One region of the Lysinibacillus sp. fkY74-1 genome, then DNA from elsewhere that is predicted to be linked to it. Evidence: a T-box and tRNA genes for the amino acid it is inferred to sense, from the RefSeq annotation. Region 1 holds a T-box; the other holds one or more tRNA genes.
The links. The T-box of region 1 lies ahead of trpS (tryptophan--tRNA ligase). A T-box ahead of a tRNA ligase gene usually reads a tRNA of that ligase, here a tRNA-Trp.
Positions count from the first base shown of each region.

Region 2: it has a tRNA-Trp gene. The T-box ahead of trpS (tryptophan--tRNA ligase) is inferred to sense a tRNA for this amino acid. The anticodon was not compared.

Region 1 covers NZ_CP170173.1:714,850-721,420, reverse strand. The annotation lists gene pepF (oligoendopeptidase F) at 1-351, opposite strand, end outside; gene ACE1MS_RS03315 (competence protein CoiA) at 405-1,526, opposite strand; gene mecA (adaptor protein MecA) at 1,706-2,374, opposite strand; gene spxA (transcriptional regulator SpxA) at 2,810-3,205, opposite strand; T-box leader at 3,693-3,918, shown strand; gene trpS (tryptophan--tRNA ligase) at 3,980-4,969, shown strand; gene fabF (beta-ketoacyl-ACP synthase II) at 5,307-6,548, opposite strand.
Region 2 covers NZ_CP170173.1:230,786-237,356, reverse strand. The annotation lists gene ACE1MS_RS01180 (hypothetical protein) at 1-177, opposite strand, end outside; gene ACE1MS_RS01175 (nitric oxide synthase oxygenase) at 243-1,289, opposite strand; tRNA gene ACE1MS_RS01170 (tRNA-Glu) at 1,579-1,650, opposite strand; tRNA gene ACE1MS_RS01165 (tRNA-Asn) at 1,652-1,728, opposite strand; tRNA gene ACE1MS_RS01160 (tRNA-Ile) at 1,736-1,809, opposite strand; tRNA gene ACE1MS_RS01155 (tRNA-Gly) at 1,814-1,887, opposite strand; tRNA gene ACE1MS_RS01150 (tRNA-Phe) at 1,894-1,969, opposite strand; tRNA gene ACE1MS_RS01145 (tRNA-Ser) at 1,974-2,066, opposite strand; tRNA gene ACE1MS_RS01140 (tRNA-Ala) at 2,080-2,155, opposite strand; tRNA gene ACE1MS_RS01135 (tRNA-Pro) at 2,165-2,241, opposite strand; tRNA gene ACE1MS_RS01130 (tRNA-Arg) at 2,257-2,333, opposite strand; tRNA gene ACE1MS_RS01125 (tRNA-Lys) at 2,352-2,424, opposite strand; tRNA gene ACE1MS_RS01120 (tRNA-Gln) at 2,438-2,512, opposite strand; tRNA gene ACE1MS_RS01115 (tRNA-His) at 2,522-2,597, opposite strand; tRNA gene ACE1MS_RS01110 (tRNA-Trp) at 2,641-2,714, opposite strand; tRNA gene ACE1MS_RS01105 (tRNA-Tyr) at 2,719-2,802, opposite strand; tRNA gene ACE1MS_RS01100 (tRNA-Thr) at 2,810-2,885, opposite strand; tRNA gene ACE1MS_RS01095 (tRNA-Asp) at 2,896-2,971, opposite strand; tRNA gene ACE1MS_RS01090 (tRNA-Val) at 2,976-3,051, opposite strand; rRNA gene rrf (5S ribosomal RNA) at 3,063-3,178, opposite strand; rRNA gene ACE1MS_RS01080 (23S ribosomal RNA) at 3,244-6,171, opposite strand; rRNA gene ACE1MS_RS01075 (16S ribosomal RNA) at 6,479-6,571, opposite strand, start outside.

The sequences.
Region 1 (6,571 bases):
TGGCGTTAAAAATGATAGCCCCGCAGAAATACTAGTTGCTAATGTTTGTATACGGCTATTCATATCTTGATAAAAACTATTTGTCGTATCCTGATCGTAACGCATATGAGCATATGTGTAGAGCTTCATTGCACGTTCATAAATATGGTCGTGATACTGTAAAGCCGCTAATAATGCCTGTGCCCCATTATTTAAAGTTCCTGCAAAACTAGATGCTTTTTTAGCAAGTTCTGCAACTTCCTTAAACTCCTCTTCCCAAAGTGCGTCAGATGCAAAAATGTCCTCTAATCGCCATGTTAATTCTTTCGGTACTTCATTTCTTACCAAAATTTGATTACTGTTACTAGCCATGTGCATGCCAGCCCCCTTTATATGTGCTTTTTTCCCTATACTCTCATATTTTCTCAGTATATTGCGGCAATTGCAAATAATTGTGCGTACACTTGCTCACAAATATCCTGTAGTTTCTGATCTTGTTTTATTCCTTTCAATATTCGGCTATATTGTTGAACAGCCTTTACTGCCTGTCCTGTATACTTTAAGTGATATTGAATTAGAAAATCTTGTATATGGTGTTTTTTTAGATCATAAGGCTCTAAACCTAACTGTTGACTAAAAAACCACAGCATAGTTTGCCATTCACTCGCAAATAACGAGATGGCTGTCCCTTCTTTTACGGGAATACCGATATAAGAGGGCATTGCCGAAATAGAAAAATTCATCTCATAACAACTTCGTAAAAATGAATCATGTACGCCCTGCTTACTTTGTAGGAGGCGCCTATTTGCAAATTGCTGGCAAGCACGTTTATATAGCTGCCAATACTGTTGAAATTCTTCTAAGGAAATACAAGTTGGTATATAAAATGGAAAGCGTTGTTGTTTTATTGAGATTTTTTGTACTTTACCTATAAAAGTATGCCCATGGACATGGAGGAGATTCGTCCAATAAACAAATTGTTCAGTTTTGGCATTAAAGGTCATTAAATAAGGAAGGCCTGTTGAAGTGGTCATAAATGACTTTTGTAGTAATGGGGAAATGCTTATTTTTCTAATACCAGTGATTGCTTCGTTCCTTTGAGGAGTTAGAAAGAGCCAAATTGGTTGTATGTTATTTGTTTCATAGCCTATTGTCCGTTTTTGCCATTTATCATGAGTAATGGGGCTACATTGAAATTCCAGTGCGAAGTTGTTATTGTCAAAAGCAACAAGTAAATCTGGACGCTGAGAAAGCTCTGTTAAATAGGGCTCAAGCTCCACTTTAAGCCTAAGCTTTTGTAGCCATTCAAACAATTGAATTTTACCTTGTAAATGAAGTTTTGATTCACCTTCTGCAAAGAACTTTGAACATTGATTTTGCGTATGATGTGCAAAATGTGGGATAGTATAGGAACCAATTTTTAAATGAACTGGTTCTAGACATTGAGGACAAAAAAATGTCATCTGGCGCCTATATTTCTGCAATGCTTCTCTCGTATATTGATATGGGTGAAAAAGCTGCTGAAGATGGTTATAGGCAATCAACATATAATCAGCTCCTTTTAGCCCAACTATAGTAAACATTATTAGCTATCACAAAATAAAAGCTGCTTTTTCTTGAAATTTATAAAATGCTACTATTGAACATTTCGTATAAAAAAACTGTAGTGAATCTCGATAAATTTACCGAGTCTCACTACAGTCTAAAAAATCAAGTAAACAAATGCTTAAGCAAAGTATTTTCGAACTGTCTCAAAGCAATTAAATTCCATAATTTTTTCGCCGTACTCCTCTAAACGATGAATCGTAAAATTAGATGGCGTTAAAAATTCTTTGATGACTGCATTTCGATCGTGACGGTTTAACTCTTCATCTGCATTACCAAAATCAACCACTAAATAGTACCAATTTTCATATTTAAATAATGAGGAATCCACTAATTCGTCTGTCATTCGCTTTGCAACAGGGATTAACTCATCAATATCTTTAAATTTATATACATAAATGTCTGTATCCATAAATAATTCTGATTCATCCATGTCACCAAATTGAGTTAGTTGGCTAAGAAGATCATCCCCAACTTCATCGAATGGTGCAAACATCTCTTTGTGTTCATCAAAATTCGAATGACCATCTAATGTTTCACCGTCTTTTAAGATATGTGCACGTGTGACAATGATTTCTAAGCCTACTTCAGATGCATTGATATGAATCCAAATCGGACCTTCTACATCAAAATAATCCTCCGTATTTACTTCATCAATCATATCCCAAAAAAGCTGTTCACCCTTTGCTCGATTGTACCAGATTTCTTCACGACTATAGCCGCGATCCTCTATATCATTGTACGTAATAAAGAGCTTAAGTGTATTTTCATTTACACGTTCGATGTCCACTAGACCTCATCTCCCTTCACTGTCATATGTCGAAAAACAGTTTTGTTTCATTAGTATGCTTTTATTCTTTTTTTTTAACCTTCATACTGCATTTGTTTTTCAACCTTTGACCACACCAGTAAAACCACACGAGGAACTGCAAACATTAAAATTTTTTATTCACAGTTGTCTCTAACACTATTGTATGCTGTTCTGTCATAAAATGAAAAGGATATACACCGTTTCACAGAAGATATTTGAATTATTGAAATTGTAGTAAACTATTTAACTTAAATCAAGTTTAACATACTTTAACGGAAATATATGACTTTCCACTATTAATTATTATACTTTATATAGAAGGTTTTACATAAGTAAAACATAAAAAAATAGATGTCACAATATGCATCTCACAGCTGTAACATCTACTACTTATTTTATTCAGAATAGATAAAATTAATTCACCATTCTTTGTGCTTCTTGCAACTGATATGCTCGAACTTTTCGAGGTAAAAAACGGCGAATTTCATCTTCGTTATAGCCAACTTGTAGACGTTTTTCATCTAGAATAATTGGTCGGCGCAATAAACCAGGATATTCCTGAATTAATTCATATAAACGTTGTAAAGGTAAACTTTCCACATCTACATTTAATTTTTGGAATATTTTCGAACGCGTAGAAATAATTTCATCTGTGCCGTCTTCCGTCATACGTAAGATTTTTTTAATTTCACTAATACTTAGTGGTTCAGAAAATATATTACGTTCTGTATAGGGAATTTCGTGCTCCTCAAGCCATGCTTTCGCTTTACGGCAAGAGGTACAACTTGGTGATGTAAATAGAGTTACGATCATTCCTTCTGACACATCCTTTCATTTTGTAATCATATCTATAAACCAGTGTGTTAAATTAGAATTAATGTAATGTAAAATACACAGTACCATTATACAGTACTCTGCTGTTTTTGAATATAGTTCCAATAAAAAAAAGAATGGGTGTCTCGCTAAATTTTCTGTCTTTTTATATACCTTTTAAATGTATATACTTTTTTCACAACATTCCGAACTACTACTACTATTCCCACTTTACATGCATTTTAAACATCTTTTTATGACTCTCAGCTGTTCTCATTTAACTAAAGTAAACGAGAAAATTGTCAATTTGACGTGTACACCACAAGTTAATTTTAATAAAAAAGTTTAATTTTATAACAAAATTACACAACAAAAAAAGCATATAATTTTTTCTCAAAAAAAAACACCGCCAAAAGTCTGACTTTACACAATGAAATCTTTATACTATAATTCAATGCAATAAAATCAATTTGAACTTAAATTGAGAAAAACGCTGACGAAGAGTAGTACATATGCTACGTACACGTTTAGAGAGTCTGTGGCTGGTGAAAACAGATCGTGGGGCATATGGAATGGACTTCCGAGTTAGCTTTGTGAACGTTTTAGGTATGTAAACTACTAGCAAAGCTCGTCCCTTCACGTTACGAAGCTGAGTGGCCGTTAAGGCAAGCTGGGTGGTACCGCGGATTCAAACATCATTCGTCCCTTCATTAGAAAAAGTCTAATGAGGACGCGTGATGTTTTTTATTTGAATTCGAGGAGGAAATTTTCATGACAACAATCTTTTCAGGTGTTCAGCCTACAGGAATTGTAACTTTAGGTAACTATTTAGGAGCCTTCAAGCAATTCCCTGCCCTTCAAGATGAAGGGGATGCTATTTATTGCATCGTCGATCAACATGCTATTACAGTCGCTCAAGATCCAAAAGAATTACGAGAAAGCATTCGTAAACTAGCTGCTACTTATATTGCGACTGGCATCGATCCTAAAAAATCTACATTATTTATTCAATCAGAGGTGCCTGCACATGCTCAGGCAGGATGGATGTTACAATGTGTTGCATCTATCGGAGAGCTTGAACGTATGACACAATTTAAAGATAAATCTCATGGTAAAGAAAGCGTCTCTGCTGCCCTTTTAACATATCCACCATTGATGGCTGCAGACATTCTACTTTACAACACAAATATTGTCCCAGTTGGTGATGATCAGAAACAACATATCGAGTTAACGCGTGATCTGGCAGAACGCTTTAATAAACGTTATGGCAACGTTTTAACAATTCCAGAGATTCAATTACCAAAAGCTGGTGCTCGTATAAAATCCCTACAAGAACCAACAAAGAAAATGAGCAAATCTGATCCAAATACAAAGGCGACAATTAGGTTGCTAGATACGGCTAAGGATATTGAGAAAAAAATAAAATCAGCTGTTACTGATTCTGACGGTATCGTAGCATTTGATGTTGAAAATAAACCAGGCGTTTCAAACTTATTAACAATTGAATCGGCTATTTCAGGTATATCTATTGCTGACTTAGTAAAAAAATATGAAGGCATTGGTTATGGCGGCTTCAAGCAAGGCGTAGCTACTGCAGTAATTGACCACCTAACGCCAATTCAAGAAAAGTTCTATCATTTAGTAGAATCCTCTGAATTAGACGTCATCCTTGATGAAGGTGCTGAAAAAGCAAATGCAATTGCCAGTGCCACATTAAAACGTATGGAAGAGGCAATGGGTCTCGGTCGTGCACGTCGCTAATCATTTATAGTCTATCTGACGTTCGATCAAAGCCTATATCAAGAACGACAGCGCATATGATGATACATGCTCCAACCGCCATATAAAATTCTGTTGTTTGAAAAATAAATTTAAATACAACTTTCCAAGAATAGCCTAGCGTACGGTAATTTAAATACAATATGAGATTCCCTACAGAGAGGATCATGAGACCATAGCTTACTAAAAATAAAAAGAGACGGAACAAAGTAACGGCATCCTTTCTATTTCTTCTTACTTATCATTTATTCACAAAACTATAAAAAAAGACGTCAGCCAATTAAATTTGGCTGACGTTTTTTGAGTTTAGTTGTACTATTTATGCTTCATATTTTTTAAATAGAAGACTTGCATTGTGACCACCAAAACCAAGAGAATTACTCATTGCATATTGAATATTTGCTTCTCTCGCTTCATTTGGAACATAATCTAAATCACAATCTGGATCTGGATCTGTTAAATTAATTGTTGGTGGTAATATACCTTCTTTAAGTGCAAGAGCAGTAAAAATAGCTTCTACGCCCCCTGCTGCCCCTAATAAGTGTCCTGTCATAGACTTTGTAGAACTCATAGCTAGGTTATAAGCATGGTCACCGAAAGCAGTTTTAACCGCTTGCGTTTCGAATAAGTCATTATATGGTGTACTCGTGCCGTGTGCATTAATATAATCAACTTGTGATGGCTCTACACCAGCATCTGTCAATGCTTGCATCATTGCACGTGCCGCACCTTCACCCTCTGGAGCTGGAGCAGTAATATGATGAGCATCTCCCGTTGCACCATAGCCTAGAATTTCGGCATAAATTTTAGCGCCACGAGCTTTTGCATGTTCGTATTCTTCTAAAATGACAATACCAGCGCCTTCTCCAATAATAAATCCATCACGGTTTTTATCAAATGGACGGCATGCTTCTTGCGGATTTTGATTTAAAGATAGTGCAGTATTGGCACAGAAACCTGCCACAGCCATCGTTACGATTGGTGATTCCGCACCACCTGAAATCATGACATCTGCATCTCCACGTTCAATGACTTTAAAAGCATCTCCAATTGAATTTGTTCCAGAAGCACATGCTGTTACAGAACAAGAGTTAATACCTTTTGCGCCAAAATGAATCGACACTTGACCTGAAGCCATATCTGGAATCATCATTGGAATGAAGAATGGGCTAACTCGTCTTGCCCCGCGCTCTTGGAATGTTAAAAACTGTTGCTCATAAGTTTCCATTCCACCAATGCCTGAACCAATCCAAACACCAGCACGTGGAGCTAGCTCCTCATCAATTGTTAGCTGTGCATCTTCCATAGCCATGATTGAAGCAGCTAATGCATAATGTGTAAAGCGGTCCATCTTTCGAGCTTCTTTACGATCAATATATTTTTCAATATCAAATTCTTTCACTTCTGCTGCAATTTTCGCTGCAAAAAGATCTTTATTTAAACGTGTTAGCTCACCAATGCCAGATTTACCAGCTTTAATGTTCGCCCATGTTTCTTCGATGCTATTTCCTAGTGGTGTAACTGCGCCAATTCCTGTAATTACTACTCGTCTTTTACTCATTGTCTTACTCCCCTCAAGCATTT
Region 2 (6,571 bases), 480 kb from region 1:
TTTTAAAAGAATAAGTAAAACCCATGGCGTCACCTGCCAAAGTGTTCCTTGATGTTCGATTAATTCTGTCAGCTCTTGATATTGTTCTTGTTCAATTAAACGAGGAATGTCTGTTCCTCTGCCATAAGGTGTCGTCAATTGTTGCCAAGGGATATTCGAAATATTTTGGTTCAACATCTTGAATTGCCCCTCCCCCAAAACGGTACTTAGAAGCTGTTGGTTTTAAAACAACTCCTTTCAAGTTAATAACATGGTTTTTGATAAAAATAATTGGGCGTATGATAAGTATTTATATAAGGTTTATGGAATATATGAGTGGTCGCAGGGGAAAGTGGTGGGATTAACCATGTCCAGTTACCCGTAATTTCTCGCCCTGCCGATTTCTCAGCTTCCTCAAATAATTTAAACTGCTGAGCAGCAGTATGATGATCTACAATGCTCACACCGTCCTCTTTAAAAGAATGAAGAACAGCAATATTGAGCTCCACTAATGCACGATCACGCCATAGAGAGGCTTGTTTAGTAGTATCCAAATTAAATATGTCCGCAATAGCTGGCAGCATATTATAGCGGTCATGATCGGCTAAATTGCGTGCACCAATTTCAGTTCCCATATACCAGCCATTAAATGGAGCCGCTTGAAAATCAATGCCAGCCATTTGAAAACGCATACTCGAAATAATAGGAACAGCATACCATTTTAACTCTAATTCCTCCACAGCTTCCGATTCTGGATGACGTATTGGAACCTCTAAAATATACTCTGTAGGAATTGTAAATAGCTGTGGAGCATGTCCATCTACCTGTATGACTAGTGGTAACACATCAAAGGGTGTACGCTCGCCTTTCCAGCCCATCGATTCACATACTTTTGTAAAAGTGATAGAATGTGCATCCCCAATGATGCCTTCTTCTGTTTCATAGCCTGCGTAACGAATTAGCTGATGATTCCAAATCCGTACTCTATCATTTGCAAACACTGTTATAGTTGGACGGATTTTCCCCTGATTTGTGGCATACTCTATATGCTCTAGTAACTTTTGAAAAATGCTCTGTTCATCTAAAACTTCTCTTGCATCTACTACATGCAACGATTGCCAAAACAACCGTCCAATACATTTATTGCTATTACGCCATGCAGCCCGTGCACCAAAAACTAGCTCTTCTGTTGTAGGCTTATATTCCCCTGCTCTTTTAATCTGTTGTAATCTATGTTCTAACCAAAGTTCGGATTCATTTTGTTCTTGCTGGTATTGATTTAAAAAACATTGTATCTCCTGTATATTCATATTGATTCCTCCACTTATCCCCATATTAGAGGAACAAGGCAATAAGCACCATGAAAATAGCTAGTGAAAAAACATACATATTTCATATATGAAATAGTTTGTTCAAATTTAACATGAAACAATGTTCCTGTAGTGATTGAAATGGAATTGTAACGCTTCCTAGAAAGAGAGGGATTATTAGAAGGAAAGGATTTAGACCTAACATTAAAAAGCAACTAAACGTAGCTTTGATGTCTGTTATGAAGAATATAAAAAAAGCATGTAACACACAACTGTGCTACATGCTTGATGACCCGTACGGGATTCGAACCCGTGTTACCGCCGTGAAAGGGCGGTGTCTTAACCACTTGACCAACGGGCCGTGGCTCCGAAGGCAGGACTCGAACCTGCGACAACCTGATTAACAGTCAGGTGCTACTACCAACTGAGCTACTTCGGAATAATGATGGGCCTAAATGGACTCGAACCATCGACCTCACGCTTATCAGGCGTGCGCTCTAACCAGCTGAGCTATAGGCCCATTTTGGAGCGGGTGATGAGAATCGAACTCACGACATCAGCTTGGAAGGCTGAGGTTTTACCATTAAACTACACCCGCAAATAATGGTGGGTCAGGACGGAATCGAACCGCCGACACTTAGAGCTTCAATCTAATGCTCTACCAACTGAGCTACTGACCCGAAATGGAGGAGGTAGAGGGATTCGAACCCCCGCGCGGTGTTACCCGCCTGTCGGTTTTCAAGACCGATCCCTTCAGCCAGACTTGGGTATACCTCCAAAAATATTAAAATGGTGGAGCCTAGCGGGATCGAACCGCTGACCTCCTGCGTGCAAGGCAGGCGCTCTCCCAGCTGAGCTAAGGCCCCATTTATAAATGGTCGGAATGACAGGATTCGAACCTACGACCCCTTGGTCCCAAACCAAGTGCTCTACCAAGCTGAGCTACATTCCGATAACATGAATAAATTGGCGCGCCCGACAGGAGTCGAACCCATAACCTTCTGATCCGTAGTCAGACGCTCTATCCAATTGAGCTACGGGCGCAAAAATAATAAATACTGATGAGCCATGAAGGACTCGAACCTTCGACCCTCTGATTAAAAGTCAGATGCTCTACCAACTGAGCTAATGGCTCGTAAAAGAAAAAATGGCTGGGGTACTAGGATTCGAACCTAGGCATGACGGAATCAAAATCCGTTGCCTTACCGCTTGGCTATACCCCAATTTTAAAATGGGGCGACTGATGGGAATCGAACCCACGAATGTCGGAACCACAATCCGATGCGTTAACCACTTCGCCACAACCGCCACTATATAATAACAGCCATATATGAACGAGTACCTCAATACCTGGCAGGGGCAGTAGGAATCGAACCCACACCAAAGGTTTTGGAGACCTCTATTCTACCGTTGAACTATGCCCCTAAAATGGTGGAGGGGGACGGATTCGAACCGCCGAACCCTAAGGAGCGGATTTACAGTCCGCCGCGTTTAGCCACTTCGCTACCCCTCCAAGGGAATGGTGCCGGCGATAGGAGTCGAACCCACGACCTACTGATTACAAGTCAGTTGCTCTACCAACTGAGCTACACCGGCAATAAAAAAATGGCGGTCCCGACCGGGATCGAACCGGCGATCTCCTGCGTGACAGGCAGGCATGTTAACCGCTACACCACGGGACCAAAATGGTGGAGGATGACGGGCTCGAACCGCCGACCCCCTGCTTGTAAGGCAGGTGCTCTCCCAACTGAGCTAATCCTCCATAAAAAATAAGCGAAGCGACGTCCTACTCTCACAGGGGGAAGCCCCCAACTACCATCGGCGCTAAAGAGCTTAACTTCCGTGTTCGGTATGGGAACGGGTGTGACCTCTTTGCCATCATCACTTCACTTATTCAATTGAAAGCTTGTTCTTTCAAAACTGGATAAACGGTTCATTGAATGCTTCAAACTTTTTGGTTAAGTCCTCGATCGATTAGTATTCGTCAGCTCCATGTGTCACCACACTTCCACCTCGAACCTATCTACCTCATCGTCTTTGAGGGATCTTACTTACTTGCGTAATGGGAAATCTCATCTTGAGGGGGGCTTCATGCTTAGATGCTTTCAGCACTTATCCCGTCCACACATAGCTACCCAGCGATGCCTTTGGCAAGACAACTGGTACACCAGCGGTGTGTCCATCCCGGTCCTCTCGTACTAAGGACAGCTCCTCTCAAATTTCCTACGCCCACGACGGATAGGGACCGAACTGTCTCACGACGTTCTGAACCCAGCTCGCGTACCGCTTTAATGGGCGAACAGCCCAACCCTTGGGACCGACTACAGCCCCAGGATGCGATGAGCCGACATCGAGGTGCCAAACCTCCCCGTCGATGTGGACTCTTGGGGGAGATAAGCCTGTTATCCCCGGGGTAGCTTTTATCCGTTGAGCGATGGCCCTTCCATGCGGAACCACCGGATCACTAAGCCCGTCTTTCGACCCTGCTCGACTTGTAGGTCTCGCAGTCAAGCTCCCTTGTGCCTTTACACTCTACGAATGATTTCCAACCATTCTGAGGGAACCTTTGGGCGCCTCCGTTACCTTTTAGGAGGCGACCGCCCCAGTCAAACTGTCCGCCTGACACTGTCTCCTGCCCCGCTAAGGGGCATGGGTTAGAATTTCAATACAACCAGGGTAGTATCCCACCGACGCCTCCTTCGAAGCTGGCGCTCCGAGATCTCTGGCTCCTACCTATCCTGTACAAGTTGTACCAAAATTCAATATCAGGCTACAGTAAAGCTCCACGGGGTCTTTCCGTCCTGTCGCGGGTAACCTGCATCTTCACAGGTACTATAATTTCACCGAGTCTCTCGTTGAGACAGTGCCCAGATCGTTACGCCTTTCGTGCGGGTCGGAACTTACCCGACAAGGAATTTCGCTACCTTAGGACCGTTATAGTTACGGCCGCCGTTTACTGGGGCTTCAATTCGCAGCTTCGCTTGCGCTAACCACTCCTCTTAACCTTCCAGCACCGGGCAGGCGTCAGCCCCTATACGTCACCTTACGGTTTTGCAGAGACCTGTGTTTTTGCTAAACAGTCGCCTGGGCCTATTCACTGCGGCTCTCATGCGCTTGCACGCTCAAGAGCACCCCTTCTCCCGAAGTTACGGGGTCATTTTGCCGAGTTCCTTAACGAGAGTTCTCTCGCACACCTTAGGATTCTCTCCTCGACTACCTGTGTCGGTTTGCGGTACGGGCACCTCTCACCTCGATAGAGGCTTTTCTTGGCAGTGTGAAATCAGGAACTTCGTCCATACGGACTCGCCATCACAGCTCAACGTTACAGTGTGCGGATTTGCCTACACACACGCCTTACTGCTTGGACGCGCATAACCAACAGCGCGCTTACCCTATCCTACTGCGTCCCCCCATTTCTCAAACGGTGAGGAGGTGGTACAGGAATATCAACCTGTTGTCCATCGCCTACGCCTATCGGCCTCGGCTTAGGTCCCGACTAACCCTGAGCGGACGAGCCTTCCTCAGGAAACCTTAGTCATACGGTGGACGGGATTCTCACCCGTCTTTCGCTACTCATACCGGCATTCTCACTTCTAAGCGCTCCACCAGTCCTTCCGGTCTGACTTCAACGCACTTAGAACGCTCTCCTACCACTGACATCGTAGATGTCAATCCACAGCTTCGGTGAATCGTTTAGCCCCGATACATTTTCGGCGCAGCGTCACTCGACCAGTGAGCTATTACGCACTCTTTAAATGATGGCTGCTTCTAAGCCAACATCCTGGTTGTCTGTGCAACGCCACATCCTTTTCCACTTAACGATTACTTTGGGACCTTAGCTGGTGGTCTGGGCTGTTTCCCTTTTGACTACGGATCTTATCACTCGCAGTCTGACTCCCGTGTATAAATATCTGGCATTCGGAGTTTGTCTGAATTCGGTAAACCGGGATGGCCCCCTAGTCCAAACAGTGCTCTACCTCCAGTATTCTCATCACGAGGCTAGCCCTAAAGCTATTTCGGAGAGAACCAGCTATCTCCAAGTTCGATTGGAATTTCTCCGCTACCCACACCTCATCCCCGCACTTTTCAACGTGCGTGGGTTCGGGCCTCCAGTAAGTGTTACCTTACCTTCACCCTGGACATGGGTAGATCACCTGGTTTCGGGTCTACGACCACGTACTATTTCGCCCTATTCAGACTCGCTTTCGCTGCGGCTCCGCCTTCTAAAGCTTAACCTCGCACGTAATCGTAACTCGCCGGTTCATTCTACAAAAGGCACGCTATCACCCATTAACGGGCTCTAACTACTTGTAGGCACACGGTTTCAGGATCTCTTTCACTCCCCTTCCGGGGTGCTTTTCACCTTTCCCTCACGGTACTGGTTCACTATCGGTCACTAGGTAGTATTTAGCCTTGGGAGATGGTCCTCCCGGATTCCGACGGAATTTCACGTGTTCCGCCGTACTCAGGATCCACTCAGGAGAGAACGAACTTTCGACTACAGGGCTTTTACCTGCTCTGGCGGACCTTTCCAAGTCGCTTCATCTAACTCGTTCTTTTGTAACTCCGTATTGAGTGTCCTACAACCCCAAGAGGCAAGCCTCTTGGTTTGGGCTCTTCCCGTTTCGCTCGCCGCTACTCAGGGAATCGATTTTTCTTTCTCTTCCTCCAGGTACTTAGATGTTTCAGTTCCCTGGGTCTGCCTTCAAGACGCTATGTATTCACGTCAAGATACTACGCGATTAAACGTAGTGGGTTCCCCCATTCGGAAATCTCCGGATCAAAGCTCACTTACAGCTCCCCGAAGCATATCGGTGTTAGTGCCGTCCTTCTTCGGCTCCTAGTGCCAAGGCATTCGCCGTGCGCCCTTAATAACTTAACCTATCAGCTTTCCATACACTTCACATTTCGTTGTCAGCCTCACTCGTTCAATCAGTCACGTACTGAAGTACGCTCCTTCATTTACTCGATTGCTTCCTAGAACTGCTCGTGTCTGAAAACCTTATCATGTTATTAAGCCTATAAAAAACTTAAAAAAATAAATGTGTTTGTTACAATTTCAATGTCGTTTTATCCAGTTTTCAAAGAACAAGTTTTGAAGTATTTCATTAAGAAAGAATGAACCTTCAAAACTGAACGCAAAACGTAATCTTACAAACCCTAGGTTTGTATTCCGAAAATATCCTTAGAAAGGAGGTGATCCAGCCGCACCTTCCGATACGGCTACCTTGTTACGACTTCACCCCAATCATCTATCCCACCTTCGGCGGCTGGCTCCAAAA